2 regions of the Streptomyces sp. P9-2 genome follow, and region 2 is predicted to be linked to the other one. Evidence: riboswitches for the same ligand, from Rfam matches in the RefSeq annotation. Region 2 holds a riboswitch; the other holds the start of a gene.

Region 1 (9,822 bases), 560 kb from region 2:
CAACTTCAACGGCAGCGACTCCCTGGCCGCCGGCATCGTGGGCGGCGCCCCCGCCGACGTCTTCGCCGCCGCCAACACGTCCACGATGGCGCGCGTGACGGACGAGAAGCTCACGGCGGGCGATCCCGTCACCTTCGCGCGCAACCGCCTGACCATCGCCACCGCCCCCGGCAACCCGCACGGCATCGACTCGCTGAAGGACCTGACCGCGCCTCGTCTGAAGGTCGTGCTCTGCGACGTGCGCGTGCCGTGCGGCAGCGCCGCCCTGAAGGCCCTCTCAGCGGCCGGGGCCGACGTCACGCCCGACTCCTACGAACAGGACGTGAAGAGCGCCCTCACCAAGGTGCAGCTCAACGAGGCGGACGCCGCCGTCGTGTACCGCACGGATGTGAGGGCGGCCGGTGACAAGGTGGACGGCGTGGATTTCCCGGAGGCCGCGCAGGCCGTCAACGACTATCCGATCGCCCGGCTCGAGAACGCCCCCAACGCCTCGGCCGCGGACGACTTCGTCGCGCTCGTGACGTCGGCGGAGGGGCGGAAGGCGCTCGCGAAGGCCGGTTTCCTCGCGCCGTGACCAGCACCGCCCAGGACGCCCCTCGCAAGGCCCGTCGCCCCCGCGCGCCCGGCCGCCGTGTCCCGCTCGCCCTCCTCGCGCCCGCCCTGATCGGCCTGGCGTTCCTTCTCGTACCCCTGCTGGCCCTCGTCGTACGGGCGCCCTGGAGCGACCTGCCCGAGCAGCTGACCAGCCCGGCCGTGTGGGACGCGCTGCGTCTGTCGCTGATCTGCGCGACCACGGCGACCGCGCTGAGCCTGGTGGTCGGGGTGCCGCTGGCCTGGCTGCTGGCCCGCACCGACTTCCCCGGGCGGAGTCTGGTGCGCGCCCTGGTGACGCTGCCGCTGGTGCTGCCGCCGGTGGTGGGCGGTGTCGCCCTGCTGCTGGCGCTGGGCCGCAACGGCATCGTGGGGCAATGGCTGGACGAGTGGTTCGGGATCACCCTGCCGTTCACCACCGCCGGGGTCGTGCTCGCCGAGACCTTCGTCGCGCTGCCGTTCCTGGTGATCAGCGTCGAGGGCACGCTGCGTGCCGCCGACCCGCGGTTCGAGGAGGCGGCCGCCACCCTCGGCGCGTCCCGCTTCACCGCGTTCCGCCGGGTCACCCTGCCGCTGATCGCCCCGGGCGTCGCGGCGGGCGCCGTGCTGGCCTGGGCCCGCGCGCTGGGCGAGTTCGGCGCGACGATCACCTTCGCCGGGAACTTCCCGGGCCGCACCCAGACCATGCCGCTCGCGGTCTACCTCGCCCTGCAGAACGACCCGGCCGCCGCGATCGCCCTCAGCCTCGTGCTGCTCGCGGTGTCGGTGGCCGTGCTGGCGGGGCTGCGGGACCGCTGGACGAGGGCGGTCTGACGCATGACGGCACACCCCTCATCGCAGGGCCTGGACGCGCACCTCGTCGTCGAGCGCGGCTCGTTCCGCCTCGACGTCGCGCTTTCGGCCGCGCCCGGTGACGTGGTCGCCCTGCTCGGGCCGAACGGGGCGGGCAAGACCACCGCCCTCCGGGCCCTCGCCGGGCTCTCCCCCCTCACCGGCGGCCATCTGCGCCTGGACGGCACGGACCTCGCCCGCACCCCGCCGGAGTCGCGTCCGGTGGGCGTCGTCTTCCAGGACTACCTGCTCTTCCCGCACCTCACCGCCCTCGACAACGTGGCGTTCGGCCCGCGCTGCCGGGGCACCGGCAAGAGCGAGGCCCGCGCGCGGGCCGCCGCGTGGCTGGAGCGGATGGGCCTGGCCGAGCATCTGGGCGCCAGGCCCAAGCGGCTCTCCGGCGGCCAGGCCCAGCGTGTGGCGCTCGCCCGCGCCCTGGCCACCGACCCGCGTCTGCTGCTCCTGGACGAGCCCCTCGCCGCCCTCGACGCCCGCACCCGGCTCGAGGTCCGGGCGCAACTGCGCCGCCACCTGGCCGACTTCGAGGCCGTCGCCGTCCTGGTGACGCACGATCCCCTGGACGCGATGGTGCTGGCCGACCGCCTGGTCGTCGTGGAGCGCGGCCGCGTGGTGCAGGAAGGCGCCCCCGCGGACATCGCCCGCCACCCGCGCACCGAGTACATCGCGCAGCTCGTCGGGCTGAACCTCTACCGCGGCCGGGCGGACGGCCACACCGTACGGCTCGACGCGGGGCCGGAGGTGAGCACCACGGAGGACTTGTCGGGGCCCGCGTTCGTCGCGTTCCCGCCGGGCGCGGTCACCCTGTACCGGAACCGGCCCACCGGCTCGAGCGCGCGCAATCTGTGGCGCTGCGAGGTGGCGGGGCTGGAGAGCCACGGCGACCAGATCCGCGTGGAGCTGACCGGCGAACTGCCCCTGGCCGCCGACCTCACCGCCGTCGCCGTGGCCGAACTGGGCCTGCACCCGGGCGCACCGGTCTGGGCGGCGGTGAAGGCCACGCAGACGCACGCCTACCCGGCCTGACGCGGCCCGTACGACGCGGAGGGGCCCCGCCCGGGCGAACCGGGCGGGGCCCCTTCACGGGCATGCGGATCAGTCCTCGTACGCGTCCGGCGGCGGGCAGGAGCAGACCAGGTTGCGGTCGCCGTAGGCCTGGTCGATGCGGCGCACCGGCGGCCAGTACTTGTCGGCGGCGTTCACCTCGCCCGGGAACACGGCCTCCTCGCGGGTGTAGGCGTGCTCCCACTCCCCGCCCAGCACCGTCGCCGTGTGCGGGGCGTTGCGCAGCGGGTTGTCGTCCGCGGGCCACTCGCCGGAGCCGACCTTCTCGATCTCGGCGCGGATGGCGATCATCGCCTCGCAGAACCGGTCGAGCTCGGTGAGGTCCTCGGACTCGGTGGGCTCGATCATCAGCGTGCCGGCCACCGGGAAGGACATGGTCGGCGCGTGGAAGCCGTAGTCGATGAGGCGCTTGGCCACGTCGTCGACGGTCACGCCGGTCGCCTTGGTGAGCGGGCGCAGGTCGATGATGCACTCGTGCGCGACGAGGCCGCCGGGGCCGGTGTAGAGCACGGGGTAGTGCGGCTCGAGGCGCTTGGCGATGTAGTTGGCGCTGAGCACGGCCACCTGCGTGGCGCGCTTCAGGCCCTCGCCGCCCATGAGGCGGACGTACGCCCAGGAGATGGGCAGGATACCCGCCGAGCCCCACGGGGCGGCCGAGATGGGCCCCACGCCCGTCTCCGGGCCGGCCTCGGGCTGCAGCGGGTGGTTCGGCAGGTACGGGGCGAGGTGGGCGCGGACGCCGACCGGGCCGACGCCGGGGCCGCCGCCGCCGTGCGGGATGCAGAACGTCTTGTGCAGGTTCAGGTGAGAGACGTCGCCGCCGAAGTGGCCCGGCTTGGCGAGGCCGACCAGGGCGTTGAGGTTGGCGCCGTCGACGTAGACCTGGCCGCCGGCCTCGTGCACCTGGGCGCAGATGTCGGCGACGTGCTCCTCGAAGACGCCGTGCGTCGACGGGTAGGTGATCATCAGCACGGCCAGCTCGTCGCGGTGCTGCTCGATCTTGGCGCGCAGGTCGTCGACGTCGACCTCGCCGTTCTCGGCGGTCCTGACGACGACGACCTTCATTCCGGCCATCACGGCGGACGCGGCGTTGGTGCCGTGCGCGGAGGACGGGATGAGGCAGACGGTGCGCTGCTCGTCGCCGTTGGCGCGGTGGTAGCCGCGGACGGCGAGCAGTCCGGCCAGCTCTCCCTGGGAGCCGGCGTTGGGCTGGAGGGACACCTTGTCGTAGCCGGTGACCTCGGCGAGACGTTCCTCCAGCTCGCGGATGAGCGTGAGGTAGCCCTCGGCCTGCTCGGCCGGGACGAACGGGTGCAGCTGGCCGAACTCGGGCCAGGTGACCGGCTCCATCTCGGTGGTCGCGTTGAGCTTCATGGTGCAGGAGCCCAGCGGGATCATGCCGCGGTCCAGCGCGTAGTCGCGGTCGGCGAGGCGGCGCAGGTAGCGCAGCATGGCCGTCTCGGAGCGGTGCTGGTGGAAGACGGGGTGGGTGAGGAAGTCGTCGGTGCGCAGCAGCGCGTCCGGCAGGGCGTCCCCGGCGGAGGCGTCCAGGGCCTCGACGTCGGCCTCGACGCCGAAGGCGCGCCACACGGCGGCGAGCTGGTCGCGGGTGGTGGTCTCGTCGCAGGCGACGGAGACGGTGTCGGCGTCGACGAGGCGCAGGTTGACGCCGTTGTCGCGGGCGGCGGCGACGACCTCGGCGGCCCGGCCCGCGACGCGCACGGTGAGGGTGTCGAACCAGGAGCCGTGGACGACCTCGGCGCCGCCTGCGCGCAGGCCCTCGGCGAGGATCGCGGCGTAGCGGTGGGTGCGGCGGGCGATGGTCCGCAGGCCCTCGGGGCCGTGGAAGACGGCGTACATGCCGGCCATGACGGCGAGCAGCACCTGGGCGGTGCAGATGTTGCTGGTGGCCTTCTCGCGGCGGATGTGCTGCTCACGCGTCTGCAGGGCCAGACGGTAGGCCTTGTTGCCGTCGGCGTCGACGGAGACGCCGACGAGGCGGCCGGGCAGGCTGCGGGCCATCTTGTCCTGGACGGCCATGTAGCCGGCGTGCGGACCGCCGAACCCCATGGGGACGCCGAAGCGCTGCGTGGTGCCCACCGCGATGTCCGCGCCCAGCTCCCCGGGGGACTTCAGCAGGGTGAGGGCGAGCAGGTCGGCGGCGACGGTGACGAGCGCGCCGCGCTCGTGCGCCTGGTCGATCACCGGCTTGATGTCCCGGACGGCGCCGGACGCGCCCGGGTACTGGATCAGGACGCCGTTGATCTCACGGCCGTCGAGCTCGGCGGGGATGCCGTCGCTCAGGTCGGCGACGACGACCTCGACGCCGGTCGGCTCGGCGCGGGTCTGGATGACGGCGATCGTCTGCGGGAGGGCGTCCGCGTCGACGAGGAAGAGGCCCTTCTTGTTCTTGCCCATGCGCCGGGACAGCGCCATCGCCTCGGCGGCGGCGGTGCCCTCGTCCAGCAGGGAGGCGCCGGACGTGGGAAGGCCGGTGAGGTCGGCGACCATCGTCTGGAAGTTCAGCAGCGCCTCGAGCCGGCCCTGCGAGATCTCCGGCTGGTACGGCGTGTAGGCCGTGTACCAGGCGGGGTTCTCCATGACGTTGCGCAGGATGACCGGCGGAGTGAAGGTGCCGTGGTAGCCCAGGCCGATCATGGAGCCGAGGACCTGGTTGCGGCCGGCGAGGCCGCGCAGCTCGGCGAGCACCTCGGCCTCGCTGCGGGCGCCGGGCAGGTCCAGCGCGTCGGCGTTCTTGATCACGTCGGGCACGGCGGCGGCGGTCAGCTCGTCGAGCGAGCCGTAGCCCACCTGGGCCAGCATCTTCGCCCGGGCCTCGTGGTCGGGGCCGATGTGGCGCTGCTCGAACGGGATTCCCTGTTCGAGCTCGGAGAGCGGGGTACGGGGGGCAGTCATTGAGGAGGCCTCCTGGTCCGACGACCTTCGAGGGGCACCACGGCGCAGGTGCCCGGACGGCCTCCCCCTCTGTCATCTCGACCTGAGAGCTTCACCGGAACGCCGCTGGCGGTCCGGTTTTCACCGTCGGTGAGAGCGGAAGCCGTCGACACCCGCCCTGCTTTCCAGAGTGACCTCGTCCGTGCGGTACGTGTGCCTGAGAGATTCCGGGGAGGATTTGCTCCTTCGGCGCCTCCGGTGGTGCCTGGAGGACTCTCCCGCACGGGGTCAGCGGCCGTTGCCAGCGTACCAGCGAGGTCAGGACCCCGGCCTTCGAGTGGCCGTTCCGCCGATTGTGCCTTTTTGTAGTGCTATCGGATGAGTTTGCTACGAGTGGAGGGCCCGTGCAGACCGACATCGACCCGCGTCACCTCATCGGCCGCAAGGCGTACGACCGCAACGGCACCCGCATCGGCACGATCGACGAGGTCTACCTCGACGACGCCACCGGCGTGCCGGAGTGGGCGGCGATACGCACCGGCCTGTTCAGCCGGGACGCCTTCGTCCCCCTGGAACCCAGCGAGCTGATCGACGGGGCCCTGCACGTGCCGTTCGAACGGTCCCTCGTCAAGGACGCCCCGGACTTCGGCGTCGGCCGCCACCTGTCGCCCGAGCAGGAGCTCCAGCTGTACCACCACTACGGCCTGGACGTCGGCTCCCCTCCCCCACTCCCGGACAGGGACTTCGGCAAACTGGCGGGCCAGGAGGAACACACCTGACACCACTGGGGGCGGCGGTCTATCGGTCCCTCCTCCCCACGGGCCCGGACCGCCCGCCCGAGCCACGACGTCCGCCTCACACCGCCGGGGACCGGCCCACAGCCCTGTTCCTATGCCCGGCCGCGCGGCCGTGTCGGCCCAGGAGCCGCCGGGCCGCAGCCGACGGGCAAGCCGTGAGCCACACGCCGAGGTGGTCTCCGCCAGTAGGAGCGCGCCTGGCGCCTCACGGCACCGGCGGATCCCGTTGGTCCGGCGGCTCACGGGCCCCGCCCGAACAATCGGGCTTCCGACGGTCGAGACGGAGACAGCGCCTCCGACCAGACCGGTCGCTCCGCCAGGCCGCGCCTGACGGCGAGCCGCCGAGACGCAGCCTGCGGTAAGCCGTCAGCCATGCGCCGAGCGGTCTCCGCCACCTCGGGCGCGTCGAGCCCGCACGGCAGCGGCGGATTCCCACTGGTCCGGGGGCTCACGGGTCCCGCCCGCGCCGTCGGGCTTGCAACGGCCGCGACGGAAGCCGCGGCACCCCCGGCCGGACCGGTTGCTCCGTCAGGCCGCGCCTGACGGCCAGCCGCAGGGGCGCAGCCTGCGGTAAGCCTCGGCCATGGGCCGAGTTGTCTCGCGTGCGCGTCCGGCGTCGCACGGCACCGGCCCGTTCCCTCGGGCACCGCCCGCCCCCTCACGCTTCCAGCGGCCGAGGCGGCTCCGCCTCCCCCGTCCCCATCGGCTCGGGCAACTCCGGTGGTGACTCCACCAGCGGCAGCGGGTCCGTTGCCTCCAGCTCCGGGTCGTCGACGCGGAACGTCTTCACTCGGCCCGGGGCCGAGCCGGGGGTTTCGAAGCGGACCGTTACGCGGCCCAGGCCGCTGCCCTGCACCCACCCGTGCCCGTACTCCGTGTGCCGGACGTCGTGGCCGGCGGGCCAGCGCCGCTCCGCCGGGACCTCCGGGCGCGGCTCGGGCGCCGGCTCGGACTCCGCGCCCTCGGCGACGTCCTCCCCCGCCCCGCCCACCGCCTGGGCGAACAGGTCCTCCTGCGTGTAGTCGGCCAGCCCGCTGACGCCGACGCCGAGCAGCCGTACGCCGCCCGTGGTGTCCACCGAGTCCAGCAGCCGCGCCGCCGCCTCGCGGACGACGGCCGGGTCGTCGGTGGGTCCGCGCAGGGTCTCGGAGCGGGTCAGCGTGGAGAAGTCGTACCGCCGTACCTTCAGCACGATCGTGCGCCCGGACAGCCCCGCGCCCCGCAGCCGCCGCACGCAGCGGTCGGCGAGCCGCTGCACCTCCAGGCCGACCCGCACCCGGTCGTGGATGTCCACGTCGTACGTGTCCTCGACGGACACCGACTTGGTCTCCCGCTCGGCGACGACGGGCCGGTCGTCGCGGGCCAGCGCCATCGCGTACAGCGCGTGCCCGTGTGCCTTGCCCAGCAGCCGCACCAGTTCGTCCTCGCCCGCCTCGGCGATCTCGCCGACCGTGTGGATGCCGGCCCGCCGCAGATGGTCGCCGGTGGCGGGTCCGACACCGGGGAGGGTCCGCACCGGCATCGGTTCGAGCATCGCCCGCTCGGTGCCGGGCTCGATGACGACCAGCCCGTCCGGCTTCGCCTGCTCCGAGGCGATCTTCGCCAGCATCTTGGAGGCGGCCAGCCCCACGGACCCCGTCAGCCCGGTGACCGCGCGGATGTCCGCGCGCAGCTTTGTGCCGACCAGCCGCGCCGACCGCTCGTCCCACGCCCTGCCCCCGGCCTCGAGGTCGACGAACGCCTCGTCGAGGCTGAGCGGCTCCACCAGCGGCGACAGGGCACGCAGCAGCGCCATCACCTGGTCGCTGATCGAGCGGTACAGCGCGAACCGGGGCACCAGATACGCGGCGTTCGGTGCGAGCCGCCGCGCCTGCGACATGGGCATCGCGGAGTGCACACCCAGCACACGCGCCTCGTAGGAGGCGGTGGCGACCACACCACGCGGGCCGAGCCCGCCCACGATCACGGCCTTGCCGCGCAGACTCGGCTTGGACGCCTGCTCCACCGAGGCGTAGAAGGCATCCATGTCGAGATGCAGGATCGTGGGAGCGGATCTCACATCTCCGATGCTGCCCTACGCCACTGACAACGCCCTTGTCGGGCCGGTTCCCGCGCGCCGCCGCTCAGACCGCGCGGTTCCTGCGCCGGGCCAGCTCGTCCATCGGGTTGTGGCCGACCAGGGTCTCCCCCGTGTCGACCCGCTCGCCGTGCAGTTGCGACAGGGCGCTCTCGACGTCCCGCCACACCACGCCCACGGCGATGCCGAAGACGCCCTGGCCGCCCTGGAGCAGGGCGTGGACCTCGTCGGGCGAGGTGCATTCGTAGACCGTGGCGCCGTCGCTCATCAGCGTCATGCGCTCCAGGTCGCTGAAGCCGCGCTCGCGCAGATGCTGGACGGCGGTGCGGATGTTCTGCAGGGACACACCCGTGTCCAGGAACCGCTTCACGATCTTCAGCACGACGACGTCGCGGAAGCTGTACAGCCGCTGCGTCCCCGACCCGTGGGCGGGCCGCACGCTCGGCTCGACCAGTCCCGTGCGCGCCCAGTAGTCGAGCTGGCGGTAGGTGATGCCGGCCGCGGCGCAGGCCGTCGGCCCCCGATAACCGATCTCCTCGGACGCCATGGCCACCGCCCCTCCACCGCTCGGCACAGCCGCCGGCCGCTGCGGAGCGGGATCGATCGCACCGCCGCGCGCGGGATGGCCCCCGCCCGAGCGGAGCGGAGAGCTCTGGGGAGGATACGGCCCGCCCGCCCCGAAAACGCGTCCGGGGGCACCCCCAGCCGTACCGTCGCCGCTGCTTCTCACGCCGACCTCCGTCCTTGACCTGCCTCCCCGACGGTAGGCAGTCACCAAGGGTGCGTCAACGATCGCCACACTCGGCACGCCGAGTGATAATCACCCTAAGGGTGGTTTCCCGTGCCCCGTCGCGGGGAAAGGCTAGCCGAATGTCCTCGGCGCGGGCCGCGACCGACGCCGGGCCGGGGCCCCGGGGCCGCGACCGACGCCGGGGCCCCGGGAAACGGCTCACTGGTTGCTGGTCCCGAAGTCCTCGGGCGAGATCTGGTCGAGGAACTCGCGGAACTTCTCCACCTCGTCCTCCTGCTCGTCCGGAATGGCGATGCCGGCGTCGTCCAGCACCGTGTCGCTTCCGTAGATCGGGGTTCCCGTACGCAGGGCGAGTGCTATGGCGTCGGAGGGACGGGCGCTCACCTCTACGCCGCTGGCGAAGACCAGCTCGGCGTAGAACACGCCTTCCCGCAGGTCGGTGATGCGCACTTCCGTGAGCTCCTGTCCCACGGCCTCCAGCACGTCCTTGAACAGGTCGTGGGTCAGCGGCCGTGCGGGCGCCATGCCCTGCTGGGCGAAGGCGATGGCCGTCGCCTCCCCGGGGCCGATCCAGATGGGGAGGTAGCGGTCGCCGCCCACTTCACGCAACAGCACGATCGGTTGGTTGGAGGGCATTTCGACCCGGACACCTACGACATCGAGCTCGTTCACACAGCAACCCTAGGCCGTGCCCGGGACGTTTGGGTAGTCGGGCCGGGATCGGGTGGCCGATCAGGCCCCGTTGTGCTGGTCCACCGAGGTCCCGGGCCCCAGGGCCGAGGTCCCGGGGCCTCAGG
Region 2 (9,822 bases):
CCCCGGGGTTGTGCCGATCATTGGGGTTTCCCCGGAAACCCCGGCGACATCGACCCCCGGAAAGGGCGAGGCGAGCAGACATGAAGATCGGCATCATCGGCGCGGGCAACATCGGCGGAAACCTCACGCGGCGGCTCACGGCCCTCGGCCACGACGTGTCCGTCGCCAACTCCCGCGGGCCGCACACCCTGAAGGAACTGGCCGACGAGACCGGCGCGACCCCGGTGAGGGTCGAGGAGGCCGCGCGCGGCGCGGAGATCGCCGTCGTCGCCGTACCCCTCAAGGCCGTGCCGGACCTGCCCTCCGGGCTGTTCGACGAGGCCGCCGAGGGCCTGGCCGTCATCGACACCGGCAACTACTACCCGCAGCGCGACGGCAGGATCGCCGGCATCGAGGACGAGGGCCTCACCGAGAGCCGCTGGACCGAGCGCCAGATCGGGCACCCCGTGATCAAGGCGTTCAACGGTACCTACGCCCAGGACATCCTGGACCGCCACCGCCCCGCGGGCGACCCCGGGCGCATGGCCCTCCCGGTCGCCGGCGACGACGAGGCCGCCAAGCGCAAGGTCCGCGCCCTGATCGAGGAACTGGGCTTCGACACCGTCGACGCGGGCGGCCTCGACGACTCCTGGCGCCAGCAGCCCGGCACCCCGGTCTACGGCCTGCGCGGCGGCGTAGAAGCCGTCACCCGTGCCCTCGCCGAGGCGTCCCCGGAACGCCCGGAGGAGTTCCGCGGCTAGGACAGGCCCGGGCCGCTCAGGCCCCCGCCCACTCCCGGAGCGCCGACTCGCTGGAGAAGTCCGCCACGTTCTTGTCCAGCGGGTCGTCGGTGTACTGGTGGAAACGCCAGTCCGCCTGAATACGCGGTTTCCCGGCGGCCGCCGCGTAGTCGGCGATCCAGAGGCCGTCGCCCGGGTAGGAGGTGGTGTCGTAGGTCAACCAGAAATGACGGTTGCAGTAAAGGATCACCTTGTGGTGGGGGCGGAGTTCCTTCACCTTGCGGATGAAGCGGTCCTTCTCGGAATTGCTCGCGTGCGAGCCGCCCCCGGTCGTCTCCCAGTCCACCGCGAGGATGTCGCCCCGCCGCTCGGGGGCCTTGGAGACGAAGTGCTCGGCCTGTTCGGTGAGATTCCCCGGCCAGAGGAAGTGGTAGAACCCGACCACCAGACCGGCGTCCCGCCCCCTCTTCGTCTGGGCGGCCAATTTCGGATTCACGTACGAACGGCCTTCCGTCGCTTTGACGAAGACGAAGGAAAGGCCGTCCGTGTCGTACGAGGAGGACTGGTGGGAACTGATGTCGATGCCACGCAGCATGCAGGTTCTCCCGTGTGGTGCGGTGGGGGACGGGAATTGATGGTTCCCCGTTTCAACCTGCTTGACGCAAAGCCCTGTTCAGCGCGGCCGTGTCGGCACCCGAGCCGGCGACCGGTTCAGCACTCGATGATGTTCACCGCGAGACCGCCCCGCGCGGTCTCCTTGTACTTCACCGACATGTCCGCGCCGGTCTCCTTCATGGTCTTGATGACCTTGTCCAGGGACACCTTGTGCGAGCCGTCGCCGCGCATCGCCATCCGCGCGGCCGTCACCGCCTTCACGGCGGCCATGCCGTTGCGCTCGATGCACGGGATCTGCACCAGGCCGCCGACCGGGTCGCAGGTCAGGCCCAGGTTGTGCTCCATGCCGATCTCGGCGGCGTTCTCCACCTGCTCGGGGCTGCCGCCCAGCACCTCCGCCAGCGCGCCCGCCGCCATCGAGCAGGCGGACCCCACCTCGCCCTGGCAGCCGACCTCCGCGCCGGAGATGGACGCGTTTTCCTTGAAGAGCATGCCGATGGCGCCCGCCGCGAGCAGGAAGCGCACCACGCCCTCCTCGTCGGCACCCGGCACGAAGTTCATGTAGTAGTGCAGGACGGCCGGGATGATGCCGGCCGCGCCGTTCGTCGGGGCGGTGACGACCCGGCCGCCGGCCGCGTTCTCCTCGTTCACCGCCATCGCGTAGAGGGTGATCCACTCCATCGCGAGCGCCAGCGGGTCGCCCTCGGAGCGCAGCTTGCGGGCGGTGGTCGCGGCGCGGCGGCGGACCTTCAGCCCGCCCGGCAGGATGCCCTCGCGGGACATGCCCCGCTCCACGCAGGCCCGCATCACGCGCCAGATCTCCAGCAGGCCCTCGCGGATCTCCTCCTCGGTCCGCCAGGCGCGCTCGTTCTCCAGCATCAGCGCGGAGATCGACAGCCCGGTCTCCTTGGTGAGCCGCAGCAGCTCGTCACCGGTGCGGAAGGGGTACTTCAGCACGGTGTCGTCGAGTTTGATCCGGTCCGCGCCCACCGCGTCCTCGTCGACGACGAAACCGCCGCCCACCGAGTAGTACGTCTTGGCCAGCAGCTCCGTACCGGAGGAGTCGTACGCCCACAGCGTCATGCCGTTGGCGTGGTAGGGGAGCGCCTTGCGGCGGTGCAGCACCAGGTCGTCGTCGAAGGAGAAGCCGATCTCGTGCTCGCCGAGCAGCCGCAGCCGCCCGCCGTCCTTGATCTTCTCCACGCGCTCGTCGGCCGACTCCACGTCCACCGTGCGCGGCGAGTCGCCCTCCAGGCCCAGCAGCACCGCCTTGGGCGTGCCGTGGCCGTGCCCGGTGGCGCCCAGCGAGCCGTACAGCTCCGCGCGCACCGAGGCGACGGAGTCCAGGAGGTCCTCGTTGCGCAGCCGCCGGGCGAACATCCGGGCCGCCCGCATGGGGCCGACCGTGTGCGAGCTGGACGGGCCGATACCGATCGAGAACAGGTCGAAGACCGAGATGGCCACGGGAGGACTCCTCAGGGTTCGGCGGACGACGCTGTCCACCGGGGAAGGGCGGTTCAGTGGGCCGGAGGGGGTGATGAATCGTTCATGCGCCGCATGGTGCGGGGCACCGCGCCCACCGACCCAGTGTGCGCGATGCCCCGTACGTCCGTGAAAAAAGGGGACGGAATTACCGCAGACCGGGGTACAACGGGTGCTTCGCGGCCAGCGCCGTGACCCGGTCCCGGAGCGCCTCGGCGTCGTACGACGGCTTCAGCGCCTCCGCGATCACGTCCGCGACCTCGGCGAAGTCCTCGGCCGTGAAGCCGCGGGTGGCGAGGGCGGGCGTGCCGATCCGCAGACCCGAGGTGACCATCGGCGGGCGCGGGTCGTTCGGGATCGCGTTCCGGTTGACGGTGATCCCGACCTCGTGCAGCCGGTCCTCGGCCTGCTGGCCGTCCAGCTCCGAGTTCCGCAGGTCCACCAGGACGAGGTGCACGTCCGTGCCGCCGGACAGCACGTCCACGCCCACGGCCTTCACGTCGTCCCGCACCAGACGCTCGGCCAGGATGCGGGCGCCCTCCAGGGTGCGGCGCTGCCGCTCCTTGAAGTCCTCGCTCGCGGCGACCTTGAACGCGACCGCCTTGGCGGCGACCACGTGCTCCAGCGGACCGCCCTGCTGGCCCGGGAACACGGCGGAGTTGATCTTCTTGGCCAGCTCGGCCGTGGACAGGATCACACCGCCGCGCGGACCGCCGAGGGTCTTGTGCGTGGTGGTCGTGACGACGTGGGCGTGCGGCACCGGGTTCGGGTGCAGGCCCGCGGCGACCAGACCGGCGAAGTGCGCCATGTCGACCATGAGGTACGCGCCGACCTCGTCCGCGATCCGGCGGAACGCGGCGAAGTCCAGCTGACGCGGGTACGCCGACCAGCCGGCGACGATCAGCTTCGGCTTGTTCTCCTTGGCGAGACGCTCGACCTCGGCCATGTCGACCTGGCCGTCGTCGCCCACGTGGTACGCGACCACGTTGTAGAGCTTGCCGGAGAAGTTGATCTTCATGCCGTGGGTGAGGTGCCCGCCGTGCGCGAGGTTCAGACCCATGATCGTGTCGCCCGGCTTCAGCAGCGCGAACATCGCGGCCGCGTTGGCCTGGGCGCCCGAGTGCGGCTGGACGTTGGCGTGCTCGGCGCCGAACAGCTCCTTCACCCGGTCGATGGCGATCTGCTCGATCACGTCGACGTGCTCGCAGCCGCCGTAGTAGCGGCGGCCGGGGTAGCCCTCGGCGTACTTGTTGGTGAGGACCGAGCCCTGGGCCTCCATGACCGCGACCGGGGCGAAGTTCTCCGAGGCGATCATCTCGAGGGTGGACTGCTGCCGGTGCAGCTCGGCGTCGACGGCGGCGGCCACCGCCGGGTCGAGCTCGTGCAGCGGCGTGTTCAGAAGCGACATACGGCTCTGGCTCCTCAGCCCGCGACGAACGCGTCGTACTCGGCGGCGGACAGCAGGTCGGCCGGCTCGTCGGTGACCCGCACCTTGAACAGCCAGCCGCCCTCGAAGGGGGCCGAGTTCACCAGCGCCGGGTCGTTCACCACGTCCTCGTTGACCTCGGTGACCTCGCCGGAGACGGGGGAGTACAGGTCGCTGACGGACTTGGTGGACTCCAGCTCGCCGCAGGTCTCGCCCGCGGTCACCGTGTCACCGACCTCGGGGAGCTGGACGAAGACCACGTCGCCGAGCGCGTTGGCCGCGTGCTCCGTGATGCCGACCGTCGACACGCCGTCCTCGGCGGCCGACAGCCACTCGTGCTCCTTGCTGTAGCGCAGCTGCTGGGGGTTGCTCATGGCCTGAATTCTCCTGTACGCGGGAAACTGCTGATGACGGGGAGGGCACGCGAAGCGGCCGGACGGGTGGGAACCCCGTGCCGCGGACGCGCGGAAGCCGCCCGGGGGCCGGCTACGACGGTGTCACTTCTGCCGCTTGTAGAACGGCAGCGCCACGACGTCGTACGGCTCGTGGCTGCCGCGGATGTCCACACCGACGCCCTCGGTGCCCGGCTCCGCGTGGGCGGCGTCGACGTAGGCCATGGCGATCGGCTTCCCCAGGGTGGGGGAGGGGGCGCCGGAGGTGACCTCGCCGATCTTCTCGCCGCCGGCGACCACGGCGTACCCGGCGCGCGGCACCCGGCGGCCGTGGGCGACCAGGCCGACCAGGACGCGCGGCGGGTTCTTCTCGGCGTGCCCGGCGGCCTCGGCGAGGGCGGCGCGGCCCACGAAGTCGCCCTCCTTCTCGAACTTCACCACCCGGCCCAGACCGGCGTCGAAGGGCGTGAGGGAGGTGCTCAGCTCGTTGCCGTACAGCGGCATGCCCGCCTCCAGGCGGAGCGTGTCCCGGCAGGACAGACCGCACGGGACCAGGCCGTGGCCCTCGCCCGCCTTGGTCAGCGCCTGCCACAGCTCCACGGCGTGCTCCGGCTTCACGAACAGCTCGAAGCCGTCCTCGCCGGTGTAGCCGGTGCGGGCGATCAGCGCGGGGACCCCGGCCACGGTGCCCGGCAGGCCGGCGTAGTACTTCAGGCCGTCCAGGTCGGCGTCGGTCAGGCTCTTCAGGATCGCCGGGGACTCGGGGCCCTGCACGGCCAGCAGCGCGTAGGCGTCGCGGTCGTCGCGCACCTCGGCGTCGAAGCCCGCGGCCCGCTCGGTCAGCGCGTCCAGCACCACCTGGGCGTTGGAGGCGTTGGCCACGACCATGTACTCGGTCTCGCCCAGGCGGTAGACGATCAGGTCGTCCAGGATGCCGCCGTCCTCACGGCAGATCATCGTGTAGCGGGCGCGGCCCGGCTTCACGCCCGAGATGTTGCCCACCAGCGCGTGGTCGAGGAGGGCGGCGGCCTGCGGGCCGGTGACCGTGATCTCACCCATGTGCGAGAGGTCGAAGAGGCCGGCCTTCGTGCGCACGGCGTTGTGCTCGTCGCGCTCGGAGCCGTAGCGAAGGGGCATGTCCCAGCCGGCGAAGTCGGTCATCGTCGCGCCGAGCGACCGATGCAGGGCATCGAGCGCGGTGCGGCGGGGGTCGGTACTGCTCATCGGTCGGTCTCCCAAGGCATGACGGCGAGGTCGTTCCTCCCCATCTGTCATCGGAACCTGAGAGGTTCGCCATGACCACCCGTGTCACGGAGGTCAGGACTTGCACCTTGGGTGGGGTCGCCGGAGCACTGCGACGGCGGCCCGCTTTTCAGATGTGCCTCGCCCGCGCGGTAACGGTGCCTGAGAGATTCAAGGGAGGGACTTGCTCCTTCGGCGCCCCGGCGGCACAGGTGCCGGGGACTCTCCCGCGCGGATTCAAACGGCCGGTATGCAGTTGGCGCGCTCATCATTGCACGCATCGTGGGACACCGGCAGGGGGGCCTTGCCGGGGGTGCACGGCTCGTGCAGGCTCGGTCACAGGGAGCTGTGACAGGCCTGTGTCGGAATGAGTACGCAACCGAGAGCGACCTGGCATTACCTTCTCTTTACACGCGGCGGGGATCGGACCTCCATATCCGGCCCCAGGGGAGGACGACCACGGTGAACAGGCCCACGGCGTACGCCGGCACCACAGGCGTCGCGCTGCCGCGGCAGCACGCGCACCGGGCCGACGGCGCCCGCGACGCGGCGCCCGCCCCCCTCGTCCAGGACCTGCGCGCCCGCGCGGGACGCAGTCCGCGCGCCCTGCTCTTCGGCCCCCGCGACCTCGTCGTCGTCACCGGCCTGCCCGGCAGCGGCAAGTCCACGCTGATGCGGCGCGCGGTGCACGACGACCGCGTCGACTCCCAGGACGCCCGCGACCGCTGGGACAGCCGCATGCCCCGCCTGCTGCCGTACGCGGTCTACCGGCCGCTGGTCCGGCTCGCCCACTACGCGGGACTGCGCCGTGTGCTGCGCTCCGGCCGGCCGGTCGTCGTGCACGACTGCGGCACCCAGACCTGGGTACGGCGCTGGCTGGCCCGCGAGGCCCGCCGCCGCGGGGCCGCGCTGCACCTGCTGCTCCTCGACGTCCCGCCGGAGGAGGCCCTGGCCGGGCAGTTGGAGCGGGGCCGGGGCGTCTCGCGCTACGCCTTCCGCCGCCACCGCACCGCGTGCGCCCGGCTGCTGGACGCGGTGGAGTCCGGCCGGGTCCCGGAGGGCTGCGCCTCGGCGGTACTCGTCGACCGGGACGCCGCGAACACGCTGCGCCGCATCGGCTTCACCGGTTGACGGGTCGGCGCACGCCCTGGCCGGGCCGGCTTCACCGGCTGTCGGGTCGGTGCACGCCCTGTGCGGGGTCGGCTTCACCGGTCGACCGGTCGGCACGCCCTGTGCCAGGTCGGCCTTCACCGGTTGACCGGTCGGCGTGTGTTCGGTGCCGGATGGGCGACACCGGTTGTCGGGTCGGCGCGCGCCTGTGCCGGGGCGGCGTACCGGTTGTCGGGTCGGTGTGCGCCCTGTGCGGGGTCGGCTTCACCGGTTGACCGATCGGCACGCCCTGTGCCGGGGCGGCGTACCGGTTGTCGGGTCGGCGTGCGCCCTGTGCCGGGGCGGTGGAACCGGATGACCGGCCGGCGGCGGCCCCGCGCGGGGCCGCCGCCGCCGCTGACCGGCTAGCCTTTCCGGCAAGCAGTGGCATCAGGCAGACGGTGGGCGACAGATGGACTTCCCGGCGGACATCCCGGACCGGACGCACTTCCACCCGCACGGCGGGTGGCCCGGCAACGAACTGGAGGAGGCGCTCTCCGCCTCCCTCGGCGTCCCCTCGGCGGGAGCCCGCATCGTCGAGGTCCTCGGCCGCAGCTTCCTCTGGGTACCCCTGCCCAAGGGCGGCGGCCCGCACAGCGGCCCCCTCGACCTGCCCACCATGGAACTGGACGGCCAGGCCTACGTGCCGGTCTTCAGCTCCGAGGAGCAGTTCCGCCAGGTCGTCGGCTCCCACATGGGCTGCACCATGGCGCCCGCCGTGGAGTTCGCCCGCGGACTGCCCCCGCAGGCCGGCATCGTGGTCAACCCGGGCGGCACGGTCGCCGTCCCGCTGCCGCCGCCCGCGGTGGCCGAGCTGTGCCGCGCCGGACGCTCCCCGCTGGAGGGCCCGGCGGGCGGCGGCCGCGTCCGGCTGTTCGAACCGGACTGGCAGGACGACCCGGTGGACTTCCTCGCCGCCGCCTCGCAGGAGTTCGACGCCATCGGGGTGGTGGCGACGGCCCGCCGCTGCCTGGCCGCCATCGAGACGGCCGACCCCGTGCTGTTCGTCGGCGTGGAGCTGCTGCACTGGGAGGGCGACCCGCGCGCGCTGCCGCTGGACGCCCTCGGCCGCGCGCTGGGCCGCAGCCCCGCCCGCTGGCCGGTCAACCTCGTCGTCCTCGACGTCGCCCAGGACCCGGTCGGCGACTGGCTGCGCGCCAAGGTCCGCCCCTTCTACCAGCGCGCCTGACGCGCACCTTCCGCGCACTGACCGCAGACCGCCGGAGACCGTCGGCTTAAGCTAGGGGCATTGGCCGGCAGGGTGTTGTACGGAGGGGCGATACAAGTGAGCGCTGGCACCGCGGCGGCCGGACAGGTCGAGCACATGCTGCGCCAGGTGACGCCCGGGCGTTACGACGCCTACGAGGCCTTGCTGCGCGCCCTCGCCACCCCCTCGTCCGGCAGGGTCTGGATGCTGCTCTGGCAGGGCCAGGCCGGCTCGCCCGACGCCCAGTACGGGACCATGGAGGTCGACGGCCACGGCTACGCGCCCTGCGTGACCTCCGCCCAGGAGCTGTCCGCCAGCGGCTGGAACCGTTCGTACGAGGTGGTCGACGGGCTCGAGGTGGCCCGCGCGCTCTACCCGGACCGCTACGGCCTCTGGCTCAACCCGCACGCGCCCGGCGGCGGCGTCGGCATCCCCTGGCTCGACCTGCGCCGCATCGCCGGCGGACTCGACCAGCAGCCCGCCGGTCCGCTGCGCCTGTCCGAACCGGCCATCGAGATCCCGCAGTTCTACGCCCTCCTCGCGCAGAACGCCCACCGCACCCCGGCCGTGCGCGCGCTGCGCCGCGCCTGGGTGCAGCCCGCGCTGGGCGCGCCGTACCTCGCCATCGGCCTGGACGTGTACGACACCTCGCCGCCCGCCGTGGAGTCGGTACGGCAGATGATGCGGCAGTCGCTGCCCGCCGTGCCCGACGGACTGCCCGTCTCCACGGTCGCCATGTCCGACGAGCACGACCCGGTGGCGATGTGGCTGCGCGTCAACGGGCGTCCGTTCTACGACCGTGAGGCGCACGCCCCGGCCCCCGCCGCGGGCTACGGCTATCCGCCCGCGCACCGCCTCTGACCGGTACGTCTTCCCGAGGCTCCCGGCGCGGCTGCCCCGCCGCCGGGGGCCTCACGCATGGTGACGCAGCGTCACTCATGTCCAGCATGTGGACAATGGGCGGCGCTGCGGCTCCTGTCCCGACCCGTCCCCCGCTCGGATTCCGTCAGATTCCGTCGATTGCGATCAGCAACCTCGCGCTGACCCCCTGTCACCTGCGGTTTCACCGCGCCTTCACGCCCATCCCGGGCCTCGTGGACGGCACTTGCCGGGGTGTCATTCGTGTCCGGGGTGTTAAATCATCGCGCGAAGATGCCGGAACAGTCCCGTATGTCGACTGTTCAGATCTCAGGTAGGTATCACCGCTATCCGGACTGTTCCTGACTCACTGCGAACGTCTGTAGTGTTCGGCCGGTCAAGATGCATCCACATAGCGGACCCGGAGTGGCCCCAGTATGCGCATATTCAAGACCCGAGCCGCTCGGGCGATCACGGCCGCGGTCGCGGTCGGCCTGATCGCCACGGGCTGCGCCAGCGAGCGGGACAGCGACAACGAGAGCGGCGGCAAGAAGGACACCTTCGTGTTCGCCGGTGCGGGCGACCCGGGATCCCTGGACCCTGCCCTCGCGAGCGACGGTGAGACCTTCCGCGTGACCCGCCAGGCGTTCGAGGCCCTCCTCGAGCACGAGTCGGGCGGCACCAAGCTGGTCGGCGGCCTCGCCGAGACCTGGTCGAGCAACGACGCCGGCA

The links. Region 2 has a riboswitch for glycine ahead of gcvT (glycine cleavage system aminomethyltransferase GcvT). Riboswitches for the same ligand answer to the same signal wherever they lie in the genome.
Region 1: it holds a riboswitch for glycine, as region 2 does, so the genes downstream of both, gcvP (aminomethyl-transferring glycine dehydrogenase) here and gcvT (glycine cleavage system aminomethyltransferase GcvT) in region 2, are expected to answer to the same signal.

What each region holds. Positions count from the first base shown of each region.
Region 1 is NZ_CP192633.1:4,146,366-4,156,187, reverse strand. Features, by position in the region: gene modA (molybdate ABC transporter substrate-binding protein) at 1-574, shown strand, start outside; gene modB (molybdate ABC transporter permease subunit) at 571-1,404, shown strand; gene ACQY0Z_RS19020 (ABC transporter ATP-binding protein) at 1,408-2,466, shown strand; gene gcvP (aminomethyl-transferring glycine dehydrogenase) at 2,536-5,421, opposite strand; glycine riboswitch at 5,596-5,691, opposite strand; gene ACQY0Z_RS19010 (PRC-barrel domain-containing protein) at 5,805-6,179, shown strand; gene ACQY0Z_RS19005 (DNA polymerase IV) at 6,856-8,256, opposite strand; gene ACQY0Z_RS19000 (MerR family transcriptional regulator) at 8,321-9,004, opposite strand; gene ACQY0Z_RS18995 (bifunctional nuclease family protein) at 9,224-9,697, opposite strand; gene ftsR (transcriptional regulator FtsR) at 9,818-9,822, opposite strand, start outside.
Region 2 is NZ_CP192633.1:4,704,684-4,714,505, forward strand. Features, by position in the region: gene ACQY0Z_RS21635 (NADPH-dependent F420 reductase) at 1-740, shown strand, start outside; gene ACQY0Z_RS21640 (glycoside hydrolase family 25 protein) at 757-1,314, opposite strand; gene ACQY0Z_RS21645 (L-serine ammonia-lyase) at 1,431-2,798, opposite strand; gene glyA (serine hydroxymethyltransferase) at 2,965-4,224, opposite strand; gene gcvH (glycine cleavage system protein GcvH) at 4,239-4,616, opposite strand; gene gcvT (glycine cleavage system aminomethyltransferase GcvT) at 4,740-5,858, opposite strand; glycine riboswitch at 5,893-6,016, opposite strand; glycine riboswitch at 6,017-6,116, opposite strand; gene ACQY0Z_RS21665 (AAA family ATPase) at 6,339-7,007, shown strand; gene ACQY0Z_RS21670 (enhanced serine sensitivity protein SseB) at 7,438-8,214, shown strand; gene ACQY0Z_RS21675 (enhanced serine sensitivity protein SseB C-terminal domain-containing protein) at 8,311-9,093, shown strand; gene ACQY0Z_RS21680 (ABC transporter substrate-binding protein) at 9,528-9,822, shown strand, end outside.